Regions from separate parts of the Mesorhizobium sp. ORM8.1 genome, predicted to be linked through region 2. Evidence: predicted binding sites of a transcription regulator. Region 2 holds the regulator's gene; the other holds the start of a gene.
What was found. The regulator LexA, encoded in region 2, represses DNA repair genes until DNA is damaged. The targets are predictions, from matches to a motif close to TGTTCNNNNTGTGTTCNG.
Positions count from the first base shown of each region.

Region 1: a site for LexA is predicted at 6,077-6,094, ahead of ACVDG8_RS13545 (nucleoid-associated protein). Genes of this name have one in related genera too.

Region 1 covers NZ_CM132600.1:2,647,455-2,656,444, forward strand. The annotation lists gene ACVDG8_RS13510 (Crp/Fnr family transcriptional regulator) at 1-82, shown strand, start outside; gene ACVDG8_RS13515 (GNAT family N-acetyltransferase) at 367-789, shown strand; gene ACVDG8_RS13520 (YggS family pyridoxal phosphate-dependent enzyme) at 1,248-2,048, shown strand; partial or broken gene ACVDG8_RS13525 (alpha-hydroxy-acid oxidizing protein) at 2,126-2,619, shown strand; gene groES (co-chaperone GroES) at 2,810-3,106, shown strand; gene groL (chaperonin GroEL) at 3,169-4,839, shown strand; gene ACVDG8_RS13540 (aspartate/glutamate racemase family protein) at 5,348-5,953, opposite strand; gene ACVDG8_RS13545 (nucleoid-associated protein) at 6,158-7,240, shown strand; gene ACVDG8_RS13550 (GTP pyrophosphokinase) at 7,237-8,223, shown strand; gene ACVDG8_RS13555 (hypothetical protein) at 8,636-8,887, shown strand.
Region 2 covers NZ_CM132600.1:7,341,614-7,350,603, reverse strand. The annotation lists gene trpD (anthranilate phosphoribosyltransferase) at 1-694, shown strand, start outside; gene trpC (indole-3-glycerol phosphate synthase TrpC) at 699-1,511, shown strand; gene moaC (cyclic pyranopterin monophosphate synthase MoaC) at 1,514-1,993, shown strand; gene ACVDG8_RS36620 (molybdopterin molybdotransferase MoeA) at 1,994-3,199, shown strand; gene ACVDG8_RS36615 (alpha/beta hydrolase) at 3,205-4,035, opposite strand; gene ACVDG8_RS36610 (AMP-binding protein) at 4,286-5,911, shown strand; gene kynU (kynureninase) at 5,922-7,169, opposite strand; gene lexA (transcriptional repressor LexA) at 7,631-8,371, shown strand; partial or broken gene ACVDG8_RS36595 (ComEC/Rec2 family competence protein) at 8,365-8,990, opposite strand, start outside.

The DNA of each region.
Region 1 (8,990 bases), 2.7 Mb from region 2:
CCTCGTTGCCCAAGCAGCTGGCACATATGGGCAACCGGAAGGCGAATATGTTCGGCTGATTGGGGAAATCGCCCGACGCTGACCATGGGGTCTGTCGGGGTCCGCAAGCTCGGTCCTCGCTAGCAGCTAACCAGAATCTTGCTTCGAGTGCGGTCAGATGGTGTAAGGGATTCCTGGCTTGGACGAGCGTGCGACGGTTTTGCAATTCCCAAGATGGCTTGCCATACAGGAGAGCAGCCTCCGTCATGCGGATTCCCAGTTCCATTTTTTGCCAGCGCACCTTGCGATTGGCAGCAGGAATCGGGACGCCGACCCCTAGGAGAAGGAGAAACCATGCCTTCCGTATCTACTCGACGGGCCAGCTCATTGGACGCAGAGACGGTCGCCCGTTTCATTCACGCGCTACTCGATGAACTCTCTGGCGGGAAAGCGCCCACGCCCGACTTCGTCAAACAAAGCGCGGCGACAGTGCTTGCCAACGCTGGCGCGGTCGCTGTGATCGCAAGTGAAGGTGGCGAGCCGGCCGGCATAATCGTACTGAATGAGTGCACGGCGATCTATGCAGGAGGCAAGTTCGGCCAGATTTCGGAGCTGTATGTTCGACCCGAGATGCGCTCCAAAGGGATTGCCCCTTGTCTGCTCGAGGTCGGCTTGCAGGAAGGCCGCGCTCGTGGTTGGAAGCGACTTGAGGTTGGAGCACCCGCGCAACCAAAATGGAAACGCACGCTCGATTTCTACTTACGGAACGGGTTCGAGGAAGTCGGCCCTCGGCTCCGCAGGACTATTTAGACAATCTGTCCCCAACCTACGCCGGCAGCGACAAAACCGCTTGCCGACTACCAGCACTGCGAGTGGGTTTGTTCCCGAATGGACTTCCTCGCGAAGCGCACCTGTGCGCAGGTGCGGTGATGCGGCGACAGCCGTAGTCGGCTGGCCGACAAAATGTAAGTCAAGCGGCAGCAACCCCTGCGTCCTGAATTTGAGCAAACCACAAGCGAGATACGCCTTCAATCCGAATGCCTCCTGGCCCAAGCAGTTCGCAAGTCTCGCTGCCTGATCAGCCTCCGCGCAGCGTGCAGGCGTTGCAACGGATTCTTCAAAGAAATTCACAGGCTCTTAGCACTCCAAAGCCGCTGGGAATGGTAGGCGAACATAAATTGTCGAAACTTGTCGCACTGCTGAGAATGCCAAATGGCGAAGTCAGCAGGAGTGTTCAACTGTTTCAATCGGCGGATGGGCAGATCACAATGGGCACGAACAATCCGCCGCTTTCGCCCGAGGACGTCGAACGCTTCGGGCCTAATCCCCTTACCCGCTTCCGCACCAATCTGGCGTCGGTTGAAGAGCGCATCACGCTTGCTTGCGCACGGGCCGGGCGCGACCGAGCCTCCGTGCGTTTGCTGCCGATCACCAAGACGGTGCCGACCCAAATCCTGCGATACGCCTTCGAGGTCGGCATCAGCACCTTCGGCGAAAACAAAATCCAGGAGGCAATGTCAAAGTGCGAGGCGCTTCACGATCTCGCCATCGACTGGAGCATCGTCGGACATCTGCAGACCAACAAGGCCAAATATCTGACCCGCTTCGCGCGTGAGTTTCATGCGCTCGACAGCCTCCAGCTCGCCGACCTTCTGAACACGCGGCTGGAGCGCGAAGATCGCTTCCTCGACGTCTATGTGCAGGTCAACACGTCTGGCGAGGACAGCAAGTTCGGCCTCCATCCGAACGCAGTGCTGCCCTTCGTGGAGAGGCTCGATCAGCTTCCCCGTCTCCGGCCATGCGGGTTAATGACACTTGCGCTGTTTTCCTCCGACATGGCCAAGGTGCGGCCTTGCTTCATTCTGCTGCGCCGGCTGCGGGACGAAGCCGTGAAGCACAACGCCGCGCTGACCGGGCTCTCCATGGGCATGACCGGAGACTTCGAGGAAGCCATCGAGGAAGGCGCCACTGTCGTGCGCGTCGGTCAGGCCATCTTCGGCAAGCGGCCGACGCCTGACGGCCACTACTGGCCGGGTTTCGCTCCCACCGACCAAGGAATTGAACCATGATTTTCGCAAACGGTCCGTCTGCTCTTCCGATAATTCCCGCCGGTCGTTCCGGCCGGCCAGATTTACGCGTTGAGAAAACTGGTCAGGCTCGACCACTAGCCTCTGCGCTCGTCGATGCGGCCGTGGCGGTGATCGATGCCGCCGGCGCCGGCGGCACCGGTTGGGCCGCGGTGGAGGGCGAGCGCGGCCGCGATCGCGCCGACGTGCAGTAGCGATGGCGTTCGCGGATTGGGGAATTCCGACCCTGGCCAGCGTCCAGGCAGCACGTCGGGCGCTGCCAACAGTGAAGCTGATCGCTTCGGGCGGCATTCGCAACGGTGTCGACGTGGCGAAGGCCATCCGTATGGGCGCCGGCACTGCCGGGCAGGCGGCCGGCGTGCTGCCCGCGGCGATCGTGTGTGCCGAGGCGGCTGTCGCGCATTTCGAGATCGGCGTCCGCCAATTGGCCGTCGCCTGCTTCTGCACCGGCTCGGCTGACCTTGCAGCGCTTAGTCAGGCGCGCTTGTTTTCCTTGGTATCTCCGGCCGGTTGGTGCCAGCTTCGCCTCACGTGCCGTGGTCGCCTTGCCTGAGAGCTTGATGAAACTTTTGCTCGTTCGCCTGCCCTATTTCGCCTTGACTATCTCCGGCTTACCCCTTAATCCTCCCGTTGTTAGCACTCACTCGTGGTGAGTGCTAACAACGGGTCCGGCAAAGCCGGGCTTTGCAGTTTGTCCGGCGTGGCCGGACGGTGTTTCTCACCGCTCTCATCGAGGAAAAAACATGGCACAGTCGAATTTCCGGCCGCTTCATGACCGCGTGGTCGTTCGCCGGGTCGAATCCGAATCCAAGACCGCCGGCGGGATCATCATCCCGGATACGGCAAAGGAAAAGCCGCAGGAAGGCGAGATCATCGCCGTCGGCTCCGGCGCTCGCGACGAAGCTGGCAAGCTGGTCCCGCTGGACGTCAAGGCCGGCGACCGCATCCTGTTCGGCAAGTGGTCGGGCACCGAAGTCAAGCTCAATGGCGAAGACCTTCTGATCATGAAGGAATCCGACATCATGGGCATCATCGGCTGATATCAGGCCTCACCGTCAACTGAATTTCGGGCTTACCCCAAGCCCCTGCCAGGAGCTAAAAAATGGCTGCCAAAGACGTAAAATTCTCCCGTGATGCCCGCGAGCGCATGCTGCGCGGTGTCAACATCCTCGCCGACGCGGTGAAGGTCACGCTCGGCCCCAAGGGCCGCAACGTCGTCATCGACAAGTCGTTCGGCGCCCCGCGCATCACCAAGGACGGCGTCACCGTCGCCAAGGAAATCGAGCTTGAAGACAAGTTCGAGAACATGGGCGCGCAGATGGTCCGCGAAGTCGCTTCGAAGACCAACGACATCGCCGGCGACGGCACCACGACCGCGACCGTTCTGGCGCAGTCGATCGTCCAGGAAGGCCACAAGGCGGTTGCCGCCGGCATGAACCCGATGGACCTGAAGCGCGGCATCGATCTGGCCGTGACCGAAGTCGTCGCGGCGCTCGGCAATGCTGCCAAGAAGATCAAGACCTCGGAGGAAGTCGCCCAGGTCGGCACGATTGCGGGTAATGGCGACGAGTCGGTCGGCAAGATGATCGCCGAAGCGATGCAGAAGGTCGGCAACGAAGGCGTCATCACGGTTGAAGAAGCCAAGACCGCCGAGACCGAGCTGGAAGTCGTCGAAGGCATGCAGTTCGACCGCGGCTACCTCTCGCCCTACTTTGTCACCAACGCCGACAAGATGGTTGCCGAACTCGAGGACGTCTACATCCTGCTCCACGAGAAGAAGCTCTCCAACCTGCAGGCGATGCTGCCGGTTCTCGAAGCCGTCGTGCAGACCTCCAAGCCGCTGCTCATCATCTCGGAAGACGTCGAAGGCGAGGCCCTGGCCACGCTCGTCGTCAACAAGCTGCGTGGCGGCCTGAAGATCGCCGCCGTCAAGGCTCCGGGCTTCGGCGATCGCCGCAAGGCCATGCTGGAAGACATCGCCATCCTCACCGGTGGCCAGGTCATCTCGGAAGACCTCGGCATCAAGCTCGAGAACGTCGGCCTCAACATGCTCGGCCGCGCCAAGAAGGTGTCGATCTCCAAGGAGAACACCACCATCGTCGACGGCGCCGGCAAGAAGGCCGAGATCCAGGGCCGCGTTGCCCAGATCAAGCAGCAGATCGAGGAGACCACTTCGGACTACGACAAGGAGAAGCTGCAGGAACGTCTGGCGAAGCTCGCCGGCGGCGTTGCCGTGATCCGCGTCGGCGGTGCGACGGAAGTCGAAGTCAAGGAAAAGAAGGACCGCGTCGATGACGCCCTCAACGCGACCCGCGCGGCCGTGGAAGAAGGCATCGTTGCTGGCGGTGGCGTGGCCCTGCTGCGCGCTTCGGCCAACATCAAGGCGGCCGGCGCCAATGCCGACCAGGCCGCCGGCATCAACATCGTGCGTCGTGCGCTGCAGGCTCCGGCCCGCCAGATCGCCTCGAACGCCGGTGCGGAAGCCTCGATCGTTGCCGGCAAGATCCTTGAGAACAAGGGCGCGACGTTCGGCTACAACGCCCAGACCGGCGACTATGGCGACATGATCGCCATGGGCATCGTCGACCCGGTCAAGGTCGTGCGCACGGCTCTCCAGGACGCGGCCTCGGTCGCCGGCCTGCTCGTCACCACCGAAGCCATGATCGCGGAGGCTCCGAAGAAGGAGTCGGCTGGCGGCGGCGGCATGCCTGGCGGCATGGGCGGCGGTGGCATGGGCGGCATGGGCGGCGGCATGGGCGGTATGGGTTTCTGAGGCCTGCGCCTCTCACCAATCCCCAAGGGCGGCAGCAATGCCGCCCTTGTCTTTGCGGCATCTGCGCGACTGGGCGAAACTATCGGCCCCATTTTCGGGTGTTGTAGGCGAATGTAAAGTTGTGCGAAGCCAGAAGGCCAGTTTTCGGCGGGGAAGCACGGCGGAAGGTTCTCCACCCTGCCTGAAACCCCTCAGTCTGAGCTCGATCCGGTCGGTGTGTGGCGCGGGACGGCATGCGCGCAGCGCCCCGTCCAGGCGGGTGTCGCAAAGGAATGGCGGCGCCAAGCTGCTGAGACGCGTGTGCCGCCTGGTTCGCGGATTCCGCATGTAGATATTGGTCAAACTCACCGCTAGCAAGGCTGCCCCGGCCTGCCTTTGTTCAGATGCAGCCGCCAGTGTGGTGGACAACCAAGCCGTTTCGCTGTCGGAAACGTCGCTGGGTTTGATCCGCTCCGCGCACTCGAAGTTCAAACGACGACGATGGCACCAAGGCCGGATCGACTGCCGCCTACATACCGCCGAAGTACGGCTTGCGCGCCGTGCTTTGCTGGACGTAATCGATCATCGTGATGAAATCGAAAACCGGCCTGCCGGTGGCCGCCTGTATCGCATGGGCATAGGGTGGCAGGTCGCTGCATTCAAGCAGGATCGAACGGACATCCGCGTTCTGCTCCACCAGAGCGCGCGCAACCTCCGTCACTTCCCGTTCGATAGCGGCGGAATCGAGCGTTCCACGCTCTTCGAGGATGGCCTCGCGAAACTCCGTGCGATCTTCCATTCCGGCAATGGCAAGCGGAACGGTGGAAGGCACTTTGCAGGCCTCGAAATGTCGCGGCGTCAGGCGCGAGGCATTCGCGGTGATGAGACCGACGCTGCCGCCGCACAGAGCGTGGATGAAAGGAATCTGCATCAGGCTGGACAAGAACACCGGGATTTCGACCGCAGCTTCGACATCCTCCTGAAAAAAAGCCATGAAACCACAGGCACCAGTAATCGCTTTAACACCCCGATCCCTAAGTTCCACTGCCGCCTCGATGCGTACGGATGACCTCCACGCCACGGCCTTATTGTGCGCAAGATGGGAGTTTGAATGAGACAGAACGATTTCCTCCAAATGAGACGTCCGAGGCCTCACGATGGAGTACGGGCTCGACGGGCGTCACCCCGCAGTTCAGCGCCGAGTGGCGTACCCGTGCCCACGATTCCACCGGTCACTCTTCGTGCGAAGGGACCCTTGTGTTCTTGCTTTGTTCTGATTATCCTTCCTTAACCCGCTCAGAATAACATTCTCCAATATTTTCGAAGTGGGGATTGAGTTTTGCTTGTAGAGAATCTTTCTATCGGCCGAGTCGTTATGCACGAGGTATTCCAGAGGAAAGACGGGCCCAATGTAGTGCCGCCATCCTACGGCAAGGAGCTCGAAATATTAGATGCCAAGGCTCTCAGTCATTTTGGGATGCGTATCACCGACGCGCTCTCCGCACAGTCCAAGAGCATAGAGATGCAGATAGTAAAGACCGATGACGCGAGCGTAGTTGGAACGGCTCGACGTCTTGTTCTCGCAACCGACACCGATTTTCCTAACATCTCCAATCACATGGCCGATGCCCTCGCTGACGCACAGAAATCACGAGGGATCCCCGGGGGAATGCTTCTAGTCTTCGATGGAAAAGTCGGTGGCGACGGAAAGCCCTTCGTAGGGGTAATTAAAGCGGAGATGCAGTCCGGCTTTCAACGCCGACTGGCTGCGGCAAAAGTCGTGACCGAATTCCTCGAGAACATCTTCCTGACGCCAGCCACGAGGCTTTACAAGCTTGCTATGTTCATCTCCGAAGATGTCGGCGTCACGGCGAGCACAAGTTGGCGATGCTTTGTATTCGACAGCAATATCACCGCCGCCCGCCGAGAGAACGCGGCCGTATATTTCTACGATGGCTTTCTTGGCTGCGCGTTTCCTGAGAGCGGGAAATACGAAACCGCCAAGTTCTTCGACCTCACGAAGGAATTCGTTCGAACATTGGTAAATGACCGAGATCTCCAAAGGGACCTGGGCGACGCGCTGTTCGCCTTCGTCAAGGTAGATCAGGCACCCACGTTCACCTCGCAACAGTTCGGCGATACGTATCTACCACCCGAATTGCGCGACCCGTTCAACAAGTTTCTCGAAGCCAAGAAATTCCCGATCAATAGAGCCGTGGTTCGGGACATCAGCGAGATGGGTGGTAGGCTGCGGCGCCGGAAGTACAAGTTCGGTCCAGACATTGAGTTCTCGGCGTCCCCGGACGCGATACGGAATGGCACCGTGACAATCGAGGATGTGCCGCCAGGCGATATCTCCGAAGGCGAGGCTGCAAGCTGGACCAGGATCACGGTCCGCAGGCCAGTCACCGAACAGTTATGACGACCGAGTTCGAGATCCTGCGGCGCTGGGAGGCGGAGCAGCAGTACTACGATGCGTGGGGCAGGTTCATCATCCACACGGTCATCGACGGGCTCTCAACCCAAGTGGAGGCGCCGGACTTGTTCTTGCGCCTTCCGGTTAAGCATAGGCTGAAGGAGAGCAAGTCACTTATCCAGAAGGCACTCTATCGCGGCAAGGGCTACGCAAGCCCGTATGACGACATCGAGGACAAGGTGGGCATCCGCTTCGTCGTGCTCACTTCCGACGAAATACCCATCGTCGAGAAGGCGATCACCGAATTCGGCGACAGATACTGGTTCTGGGAAAAGGCGCGGGACTTCGCTGAGGAGCGAGCCCGCAAGCCTTGGGAGTTTGGGTACCAGTCGGTCCACTACGTGGTTCGGGCAAAAGCGGGGATCGTCTTCGAGGGCGTCCCTATGCCGCTGGACATTCCGTGCGAGATCCAGGTCCGCACGCTGCTGCAGCATGCCTTCAGCGAAGTCACCCATGACACAATCTACAAGCCGAGCGTAAAATCGACGCCTGAGATGATGCGGGCTGCGGCAAAGGCGATGGCGCTGATCGAAGCGACCGACGACTACTTCCGCCAAGTCGGCAACCTCATCGACGCATCGGTCAAGAGCGTCAAGGCACTGATCGACGCCTTGTCCGTATACTACCGAGACAAGATCGGCGTGGACGCGACTGTCACCACTCTCGACGGTGAGCTGATCGACGCGTACCTCCCACTGGCCGGCGAGAGCTCAATCGAAGACATCCTCCTTTGGCTGAACACCAAGGATTTCATCATGGAGCGCATTAAGGGCCGGCGAGAGGACCAAACCGTATTCGCCTTGCCCTCGATCTTATTGCTCTACTTCGTGGTGGGCAATTTTCCGAGCATCGCCACCTCGCCCGGTTTACTGACCGATGAGGAACTCGGGCCGATATACTCAGACCTTGGCTTGGCCCTTCCGCAGTAGCCCACAAAGCAGGTTCAAAGGCGTCGGAGCTCAAATCGAAAAAGGGCTGGGCTTGATAAGTCGCGCATCCCCCGTGAGAGACGCTCCGCCCCAAGGAGTTTTCAAGAGAAGTTGGCCAAGCCTGACGTTGACGGGGGCCGCTATTTTGGTTCTCGAATCTGGCGGCGAATGACCCCGATGAGGTCGCCTGCAGAATGGCAAGTTATCGCAAATCCCAGCCGAAACCCGCCAGGCCGGCAACGGCCCCGAACGCGACGTCTGAGTAGGGGCTCATATGAAATTTATCTTCCTCGAATTGCGGGACAGATATGGGACATGCCTGCGCGTAGAAGAGTCAAGGCTGTGGACATTGGGAACGCCAGCGAATCGTTGAATCTCACCGGTCTCCTTGGTCCCGAAGGTGGCGAACGCCATGATGGTCCTGGGTGAGCAAGTCCGTCGGATATTTCAGGTGAACCTGGCCCAGCTTTACGAGCGCGTGATCCAGCCCGTAATGGATGGCCTGGTGCTCCATCCCGTCCTCGAACACGGCGAGGCAGAAAGAGATGAGCAACGGCGGCGCGTCATCGGGACCGTCGCCCGCCGCGACATCGCCGAGACGATCAGGTTCATTCCGCAAGCCGAGAATCCGAGCGATGAGGACCTGGATACCGGGACTACATGAATCCACCCGACGTGGATCCATGCAAAAGATTGACCGTGAGCGAAGAGGACCGGTCTAAACAGCCCAAGAGACAGCAGGCCTTCGACACACAGTCGCGAAGTCG
Region 2 (8,990 bases):
GGTCGCCAAGCACGGCAATCGCGGCCTGTCCTCGCTGACCGGCGCGGCTGACGTGCTGACGGCACTCGGCGTCAAGGTCGACATTTCACCGGAAACGATCGGCCGTTGCATCCAAGAGGCTGGCGTCGGCTTCATGTTCGCGCCGGCCCATCATCCGGCGATGAAGCATGTCGGTCCGGTCAGGGGCGAGCTTGGCACGCGCACCATCTTCAACCTGCTTGGACCGCTGTCGAACCCGGCCAGCGTCAGCCGCCAAATGGTCGGCGTGTTCCTGCCCGAATGGATCATGCCGGTCGCCGAGACGCTGAAGGCGCTCGGCACCGCCCACGCCTGGGTCGTCCATGGCGACGGCTATGACGAGATCACCACTACGGGCGAAACGCAGGTGGCGGAGCTTGCCGGAGGCGAGATCCGCAGCTTCACCCTCACCCCGGAAGCATTTGGGCTGAAGCGCCATACGAAGAAAGATCTACGCGGCGGCGAAGCGGCCTACAACGCCAAGGCGTTGCGCGATATGTTGAGCGGCGTTGCCGGGGCCTACCGCGACACGGTGCTGATGAACGCCGGCGCTGGGCTGGTCGTGGCCGGCAAGGCGACCACCCTTGCCGACGGTATCGCCGCTGCCACGCAGGCCATCGACAGCGGTCGCGCGGTTATCGTCCTTGAGAAGCTGGTCGAGATTTCGAACGGATAAAACCTTGTCGGATATCCTGCGCAAGATCGAAGCCTACAAGCGCGAAGAGATCGCGGCAGCGAAGAGCAAACTGTCGCTCGCCGAAATCAAGGCGCGGGCGAAAGACGCCGACGCGCCGCGTGGTTTCCTTGCCGCGCTTGAGGCAAAGCGCGGATCGGGCAGCTTCGCGCTGATCGCCGAGATCAAGAAGGCGAGCCCGTCCAAGGGGTTGATCCGGGCTGATTTCGACCCGCCGGCGCTTGCGAAAGCCTATCAGCAAGGTGGTGCGGCCTGCCTTTCGGTGCTGACCGACGCGCCGTCTTTCCAGGGTGCTGCGGAATTCCTCACCAGCGCCCGCAAAGCCGTGTCTTTGCCTGCGCTGCGCAAGGATTTCCTGTTCGACCCCTACCAGGTCTACGAAGCGCGCGCCTGGGGCGCGGATGCTATCCTGATCATCATGGCCAGCGTCAACGATGCCCTAGCGAGCGAGCTCGAAGCCGTGGCGTTCGAACTTGGCATGGATGCGTTGATCGAGGTGCATGACGAGGCGGAGACCGAGCGCGCGATAAAACTGTCGTCGCGGTTGATCGGCATCAACAACCGCAATCTCAGAACATTCGAGACCAATCTCAACACCTCCGAGCGGCTGGCGTCGATGGTGCCGAGCGGCCGCTTGCTGGTCAGCGAGAGCGGTATCTTCACCCATGACGATTGCATCCGGATGCAGAAGACCGGCATCGGCACTTTTCTCGTCGGCGAGAGCCTGATGCGGCAGGACGACGTGGCCGCCGCAACGAAAGTGCTGCTCACAGGCAAGGCAGCGGCCGAGGCCGTTTGACGATGGCCGCCCTCACCCATCTCGGCGCCAAGGGCGAGGCCAATATGGTCGATGTCGGCGACAAGGCCGAGACGACCCGCACGGCGATCGCCGAAGGCTTTGTCTCGATGCAGCCGGAAACGCTGGACATGATCCTGGCCGGCGACGCCAAGAAGGGCGACGTGCTCGGCACCGCCCGCATTGCCGGCATCATGGCCGCCAAGCGGGCGCATGAGCTGATCCCACTCTGCCATCCGCTGCTTTTGACCAAAGTTGCCGTCGAGATCGAGCCAGACCATGCGCTTCCCGGTCTCAAGATCACCGCGCTTGCCCGCGTCACCGGCAAGACAGGTGTGGAGATGGAAGCATTGACGGCCGCTTCGGTCGCCTGCCTCACCATCTACGACATGGCCAAGGCCGTGGATCGCGCCATGGTGATTTCCGGCATCCGGCTGGTCGAGAAGACCGGCGGCAAGTCCGGCGACTACAAGGCGAAGAGCTGAATGGCGTTGGTTCCGGTAGACGAGGCTCTTCAGCGCCTGCTCGACGGCGCAGCGCCATTGCCGGGCGAAAGCGTTGCGCTGGCCGATGCCGCAGGACGGGTTCTGGCGGAACCGGTGGTGGCGCTGCGCACCCAGCCGCCCTTCAATGCCTCGGCCATGGATGGCTATGCCACGCGCTCGGCCGATGTCGCCTCCGTGCCGGCGCGTCTGTCCGTGGTCGGCATGGCACCTGCCGGACGCGGCTTTACCGGTGCTGTCGGCAAGGGCCAGGCCGTGCGCATCTTCACCGGAGCGCCGCTGCCGGATGGCGCCGACACCATCGTCATCCAGGAGAATGTCCGCGACCTCGGCGATGGCCAGATCGAAGTGGCCGAGCCGACCGCCGAAGGACGCAATATCCGTCGCCGCGGCCTCGACTTCGCTCAAGGCGATGTCCTGCTCGCAAAAGGCCGTGTGCTCGATCCGGCCGCCCTGTCGCTCTCTGCATCGGCCAATCATCCGAACCTCACCGTCGTGCGCCGGCCGCTGGTCGCGATCATCGCCACCGGCGACGAATTGCTGCCGCCGGGCAGCGAACTTGGTCCTGACCAGATCATCTCGTCCAATGCCTATGGTGTCGTCGCCACCGCGCGCTCGGTCGGCGCTCAGGCGCTCGATCTCGGCATTGCCGCTGACCGTCCGGAGGCGATTGCCGCGCTGGTGAAAAAAGCCGTCGAGGCCGGCGCCGACGTCATCGTCACGCTGGGCGGCGCCTCGGTCGGCGACCATGACCTGATCCATGACGTGCTGACCGGCGAAGGCATGCAGCTCGATTTCTGGAAGATCGCCATGCGCCCCGGCAAACCATTGATGTTTGGCCGGCTTGGCAATGTCCGTTGCATCGGCCTGCCCGGCAATCCGGTGGCGAGCATCGTCTGCTCGCAGCTTTTCCTGAAGCCGCTTCTGGCGCGGCTCGGCGGCCGCGACAACAGCCAAGACTTGCGCACCGCGAAGCTGGGCAGCGCTATGCAGGCGAATGATCTCCGGCAGGATTATGTGCGCGCGGTGGTGCGCGAGGATGCCGGCCAACTGGTGGCGACGCCCTTCGGCATCCAGGATTCCTCGATGCTGCGGATGTTGGCCGACGCCAACGGCCTGATCGTGCGCGAACCCTTCGCGCCCGCCGCGCAAGCCGGCGCCGCATGCAACGTGCTGATGCTGCGCTGAGCCCCTTACTCGTCGACCAATGTTCGCGTCATTGGATGGTCGAGGTCCACGAGACCATCCACGATATTGAAATGATGCCGGTCGGGCTCGACCACCAAGCTCGTGGCGGCGCCAAGTCCGGTCCAGATGTTGGCGAGCAAAGCGCTTTGGCGCAGGAACTCGGAACGCTCGCCGCCGCCGACCCAGCACGCAACGCGCGCTCCTGGCAGAGGCCGCAGCAGCGCCGGGCTTTCTCTCAGCGCTTCCTGCTCGTCGATCGCCAGTGTCGCATTCATCTGCGTGCGCATGAGCGGGCGAAGATCGTGCAGGCCTGAAATCGAAACGACGTTGCGTATGCGCCGCGTCACATCGGGCGACAGCGGCGTGGTCGTGGTGATCATGCGGCAGGCGAGATGGCCGCCGGCTGAATGTCCGGTCAGCATCAGCGGACCCTCGACCATCGCCGCCGCAGTGCGAACCGCGACCGCCATTTCATCGACGATGCCGCTGATCCTGATCTCGGGACATTGGGTGTAGGAGGGCATGGCGACGGCAAAATCGCGGCTGACGGCCCCGTTGGCGAGATGCGACCAGGAGTCCTTGCCCGACTCCATCCAGTAGCCGCCATGGATGAACACCACGAGGCCCTTTGGCGTGGCGCTGGGGAGAAAGAGATCAAGCCGATTGCGCGGCGCCTGGCCGTAGACGATGTCGAGCCGTGCCCTGCCCTCCCCAAGGAGCTTCTCGCGAAACGCCTGTGCCGGGCCATCCCAGGCCGCCGGCCAGCGGTCGCCGCCTGCGATGTTCGCCCCATTGGTGTAGGCATCGTCCCAATCCGCGATGCGATGCTCGACCACCGGCCCCTCCCAAGACACGCAGCTTTCCCTCAGCAATGGCGAGCAGCGACCACAACGTCAATGCTTCGGAGCAAAACATTTTAGGCTTGAAACAAATTTCTGCTGGTGCAATCCTGCGTGACGAACAGCCGACAATGGGAGGTCTGCTGCACGGGCCGGAGCCTGCATTCCCTCGCCGCATGGGTGGCGTTGCTGGACAGACGCGGACCGCAACATCGACCGCCTTGCAAGCAGGAAGGATAGCGGCAGCATGCTCGGACCTTCGGCGCACACCGATACTTTCACGCGCGATCACCTGCCGCCGCCGCACCAATGGCCGGACTTCCTTCTCGACGGCTTCGACTATCCCGAACGCCTCAATGCCGGCGTCGAACTGACCGACCGGCTGGTCCAACTGGGCTTCGGCGATCGTACCGCGTTGATCGGCAACGGCCGCCGCCGCACCTACAAGGAACTGTCCGACTGGACGAACAGGCTGGCCCATGCGCTGGTCGAAAATTATGGCGTCAAGCCCGGCAACCGGGTGCTGATCCGTTCAGCGAACAACCCCGCCATGGTCGCCTGCTGGCTGGCCGCCACCAAGGTTGGTGCCGTGGTCGTCAACACCATGCCGATGCTGCGCGCCGGCGAACTTGCCAAGATCGTCGACAAGGCGGAAATCGGCATCGCGCTTTGCGATACGCGGCTGATGGACGATATGACCGCCTGCGCCAAGGACAGCGCCTTCCTCAAACAGGTCATCGGCTTCGACGGCACCGCCAACCACGATGCGGAACTCGACCGCGCCGCCCTCGACAAGTCCGTCACCTTCACGGCCGTCGACACCGGACGCGACGACGTAGCGCTTCTCGGCTTCACCTCGGGGACAACGGGCGTGCCCAAGGCGACCATGCATTTTCATCGCGACCTGTTGATCATCGCCGACGCCTATGCCCGCGAGGTTCTCCAGGTGACGCCCGACGACATATTTGTCGGTTCGCCGCCGCTGGCCTTCACCTTTGGCCTCGGCGGGCTCGCCATTTTCCCGCTGCGCTTCGGCGCGGCGGCGACGCTGCTGGAGCAGGCGACGCCGCCCAACATGATCCACATCATCGAGACCTACAGGGCAACCATCTCCTTCACCGCACCGACCGCCTACCGCGCCATGTTGAAAGCCATGGACGAAGGAGCCGATTTGTCGTCGCTGCGCGTCGCGGTTTCGGCTGGCGAGACGCTGCCCGCTCCTGTCTTCGAAGAATGGACGCGCAAGACCGGCAAGCCGATCCTCGACGGCATCGGGGCGACCGAGATGTTGCACATTTTCATCTCCAACCGCTTCGACGATAGGAAGCCGGCTTCGACCGGCAAGCCGGTGGGCGGCTATGAGGCGCGCATCGTAGACGACGCGATGCGCGAATTGCCGCGCGGCACGATTGGCAGGCTCGCGGTGCGTGGCCCGACAGGCTGCCGCTATATGGCCGATAGCCGCCAGGCAGACTATGTCCGCGACGGCTGGAACCTGACCGGCGACACCTTCGTCCACGACGAGGACGGCTTCTTCCACTTCGCCGCCCGCTCCGACGACATGATCGTCAGCGCCGGCTACAACATTGCCGGACCCGAGGTCGAAGCAGCACTTCTGTCGCACCCCGACGTCACGGAATGCGCCGTCATCGGCGCCGAGGACGCCGAACGCGGCCAGATTGTCGAGGCGCATGTCGTGCTGGCAACCGGCGTGGCGCCGGACGCCGCGACCGTCAAACGCCTGCAGGATCATGTCAAGGCAACGATCGCGCCATACAAATACCCGCGCTCCGTCAAGTTCATCGCGGCCTTGCCCAAGACCCAGACCGGCAAGATCCAGCGTTTTCGCCTGCGCTCCGAGAAGGCTCGTTGAGCGGACCGCTTCAGGTGACGGCGGTTTTCACCGCAAAGCGCGCGTCCTGCCAGGCGCCGGTGCCCAGGATGTCTTCCAGCACCTCGACCGCGTCCCAGACATCGCGATAGCCGACATAGAGCGGCGTGAAGCCGAAGCGAATGGTGGACGGCGCGCGGAAATCGCCGATCACGCCACGTTCGATCAAGGCGCGCATGACCTGGTAGCCATGCGGATGGGCGAACGAAACCTGGCTGCCGCGTTGGGCGCCGTCGCGCGGGCTTTCCAGCTCGAGGCCGTAGGCGCCGCATTTGGCTTCGACCAACCGGATGAACAGATCCGTCAATGCGACGCTCTTATCGCGCACGGCGTTCATGTCGACCTCGTCCCAGAGATTGAGCGCGCCTTTCAGCGCCCGCATCGACAGCACCGGCTGCGTTCCGCACAGGAACCGGCGGATGCCCGTACCGGCGGCATAGCCCTGCTCGAACGCGAAAGGCCTTGCATGACCCCACCAGCCGTTGAGCGGTTGATGGACCTCGCGATGGTGACGGTTCGCGGCATAGATGAAGGCCGGCGCGCCCGGCCCGCCATTGAGGTATTTGTACGTGCAGCCGATGGCGAAATCGGCATTCGAGCCATCGAGGTCCACCGGCAGCGCACCGGCGGTGTGACAGAGATCCCAGACGATCAACGCACCAGCCTGGTGGGCCTTGCGCGTCAGGGCCGCCATGTCGCGCAACCGTCCGGACTTGTAGTTGACGTGGTTGACCAGGATGACCGCAACTTGGCTGTCGATCAGTTCCTCGATCGTCGGGGCGTCGACGCCTTCCAGCCGCAGCACCGTGCCGGGGCGTGTCGAGGCCGCGCCTTCCGCCATGTAGAGGTCGGTTGGAAAGCTGTCGCCCTCGGCAACAATGACCGACCGTTCAGGCCGCATCGCCAGCGCTGCATGCAAAACCTTGTAGATGTTGATCGAAGTCGTATCGCAGACGACGGTCTGGCCAGGTGCCGCGCCGATCAAGCGCCCGAGCTGGTCGCCCAATTCGACCGGCATGTCGAACCAGCCGGCGGTGTTCCAGGCGCGGATCAGATCCTGCGCCCATTCACGCCTGGCGGCGTTCTCGATCTCGGTGAAGACATCGGGTGAAGCAGCGCCCAGCGAATTGCCGTCGAGATAAATGACCCCCTCCGGCAGCACGAAGCGATCGCGCATGGCGCGCAACGGATCGGCGGCGTCCATCGCCTCGACAGACGCCAGATCAGGAATTCCCGTCATAGTGCAATCGCCTCCCGTTTGGACCCGACGCAGCGCATGACGCCGCCGGCCAGCCATGCGCGGTTTGTCTCACCGCCGTCCACGATCCGGCAAGACCCTTTTGTCCTTGTCCGCTGGTCCATCGATGCCAGCGATAGACCGCAGCATTGCCAAAGTTGGCATTTTGAGTTCGTTTCGTTCACGGTGCCGCATGTAAACTGGGGTGCAGAGCTCATCCCGCCCTGCGCATCCGCGATGCTGATGCCCTATCTCTTATGAACGATGGGGTTGTAAAATGGAACGGAATCAAGACCTAAGGCTCAGCCGGCCGTCGCGGCGGCGCCCAAGCGGGCGCAACATGGTTTCGACTGTCCTAACAAATTCACTAAACTTTAAACGGTTGCGGAACACAACTGGAACAGATAGTGTTTGTTCTGGGTTTGTTTTTCTGATTCTGGTTTCAGAACCCGTGGGGGTCGCCGATGCTGACGCGCAAACAACATGAACTCCTGATGTTCATCCACGAACGTCTGAAGGAGAGCGGCATTCCTCCGTCCTTCGACGAAATGAAGGAAGCGCTCGACCTTGCATCGAAGTCCGGCATCCATCGGCTGATCACGGCGCTGGAAGAACGCGGCTTCATTCGCCGGCTGCCCAACCGGGCGCGCGCGCTTGAAGTGCTGCGGCTGCCCGATTCGATCGCGCCCGGCCTCAATGCCGCGAGGAAGTTTTCGCCAAGCGTCATCCAGGGTGGCCAGGGTCAAGGCAATCTCGGCCGGCAGATCAAGCCTGCTGCATCGTCGCGCGCGCCGTCGCCCAGCAATGACGACGATGCGATCTCGGCCGTGTCGATCCCTGTGATGGGCCGTATCGCCGCCGGTGTACCGATCGACGCCATCCAGCACCGGACGCATTCGATCTCGGTGCCGCCGGACATGATCATGGGCGGCGAGCATTACGCGCTCGAGGTCAAGGGCGATTCGATGATCGAGGCCGGCATCTTCGATGGCGACACCGTCATCATCCGCAACGCCGATACGGCGAGCCCGGGCGAGATCGTGGTGGCGCTGGTCGACGACGAGGAAGCGACGCTCAAGCGCTTCCGCCGCAAAGGCGCCTCGATCGCGCTCGAAGCCGCCAACCCGGCCTATGAGACGCGCATCTTCGGGCCTGACCGCGTCAAGGTGCAGGGCAAGCTGGTCGGACTGATCAGGCGCTACTGAGCCGGTTGGGCGGGCTTCGCATCCGTCCTCTCCGGCTTTTTGTACGGCGGTAGCCCCTCGCCTCGCGGGTGTATTTCCGCTGCTCGTGCCAGGGCCGGTACGGCTGCTCGACGGCGTAGCGAATGACTGGCCGCGCCGTTGCCGACTGCGTGTCGAAGAAGACGGCCGCGCTGCCGTCACGCGCGAGCTGTCGCTTGGTGACGACGAGAATGCGCGGATCCCAGCAAGGATTGTAGGCGGTGGCGTCGTTGATGACGATAAGGTCGGCGAAGCCGCAGGCTGGGCGGGCGCTGTCGCGTGTCTCGGCGAGCGCCACGATCGCGCCGGACGGATGCCTGCCGATGCACAGGTCGCCAGTGCAGTAGAAGGGCGAGCCCGGTGGCAAATCGACTGGATCGGCGACGTCCAACGCGCCTTTGGCGAACATCTCCGGCGGCACGATTGCCCCGGCCTGCAGTGCTCGCTTCCAATTGTCGGTGGTGAATTCGTTGGAGCGTTCACGGTTGATGGCAAGCTCGCCGCCACCGATCGGCATCGCTACCAGATGCGCGTCCTCCGAAATGAGAAGGTCAGGCGTGCGGACGTGCGGAATCGCCAACAAGGCGGCGAGCGCGAAAGG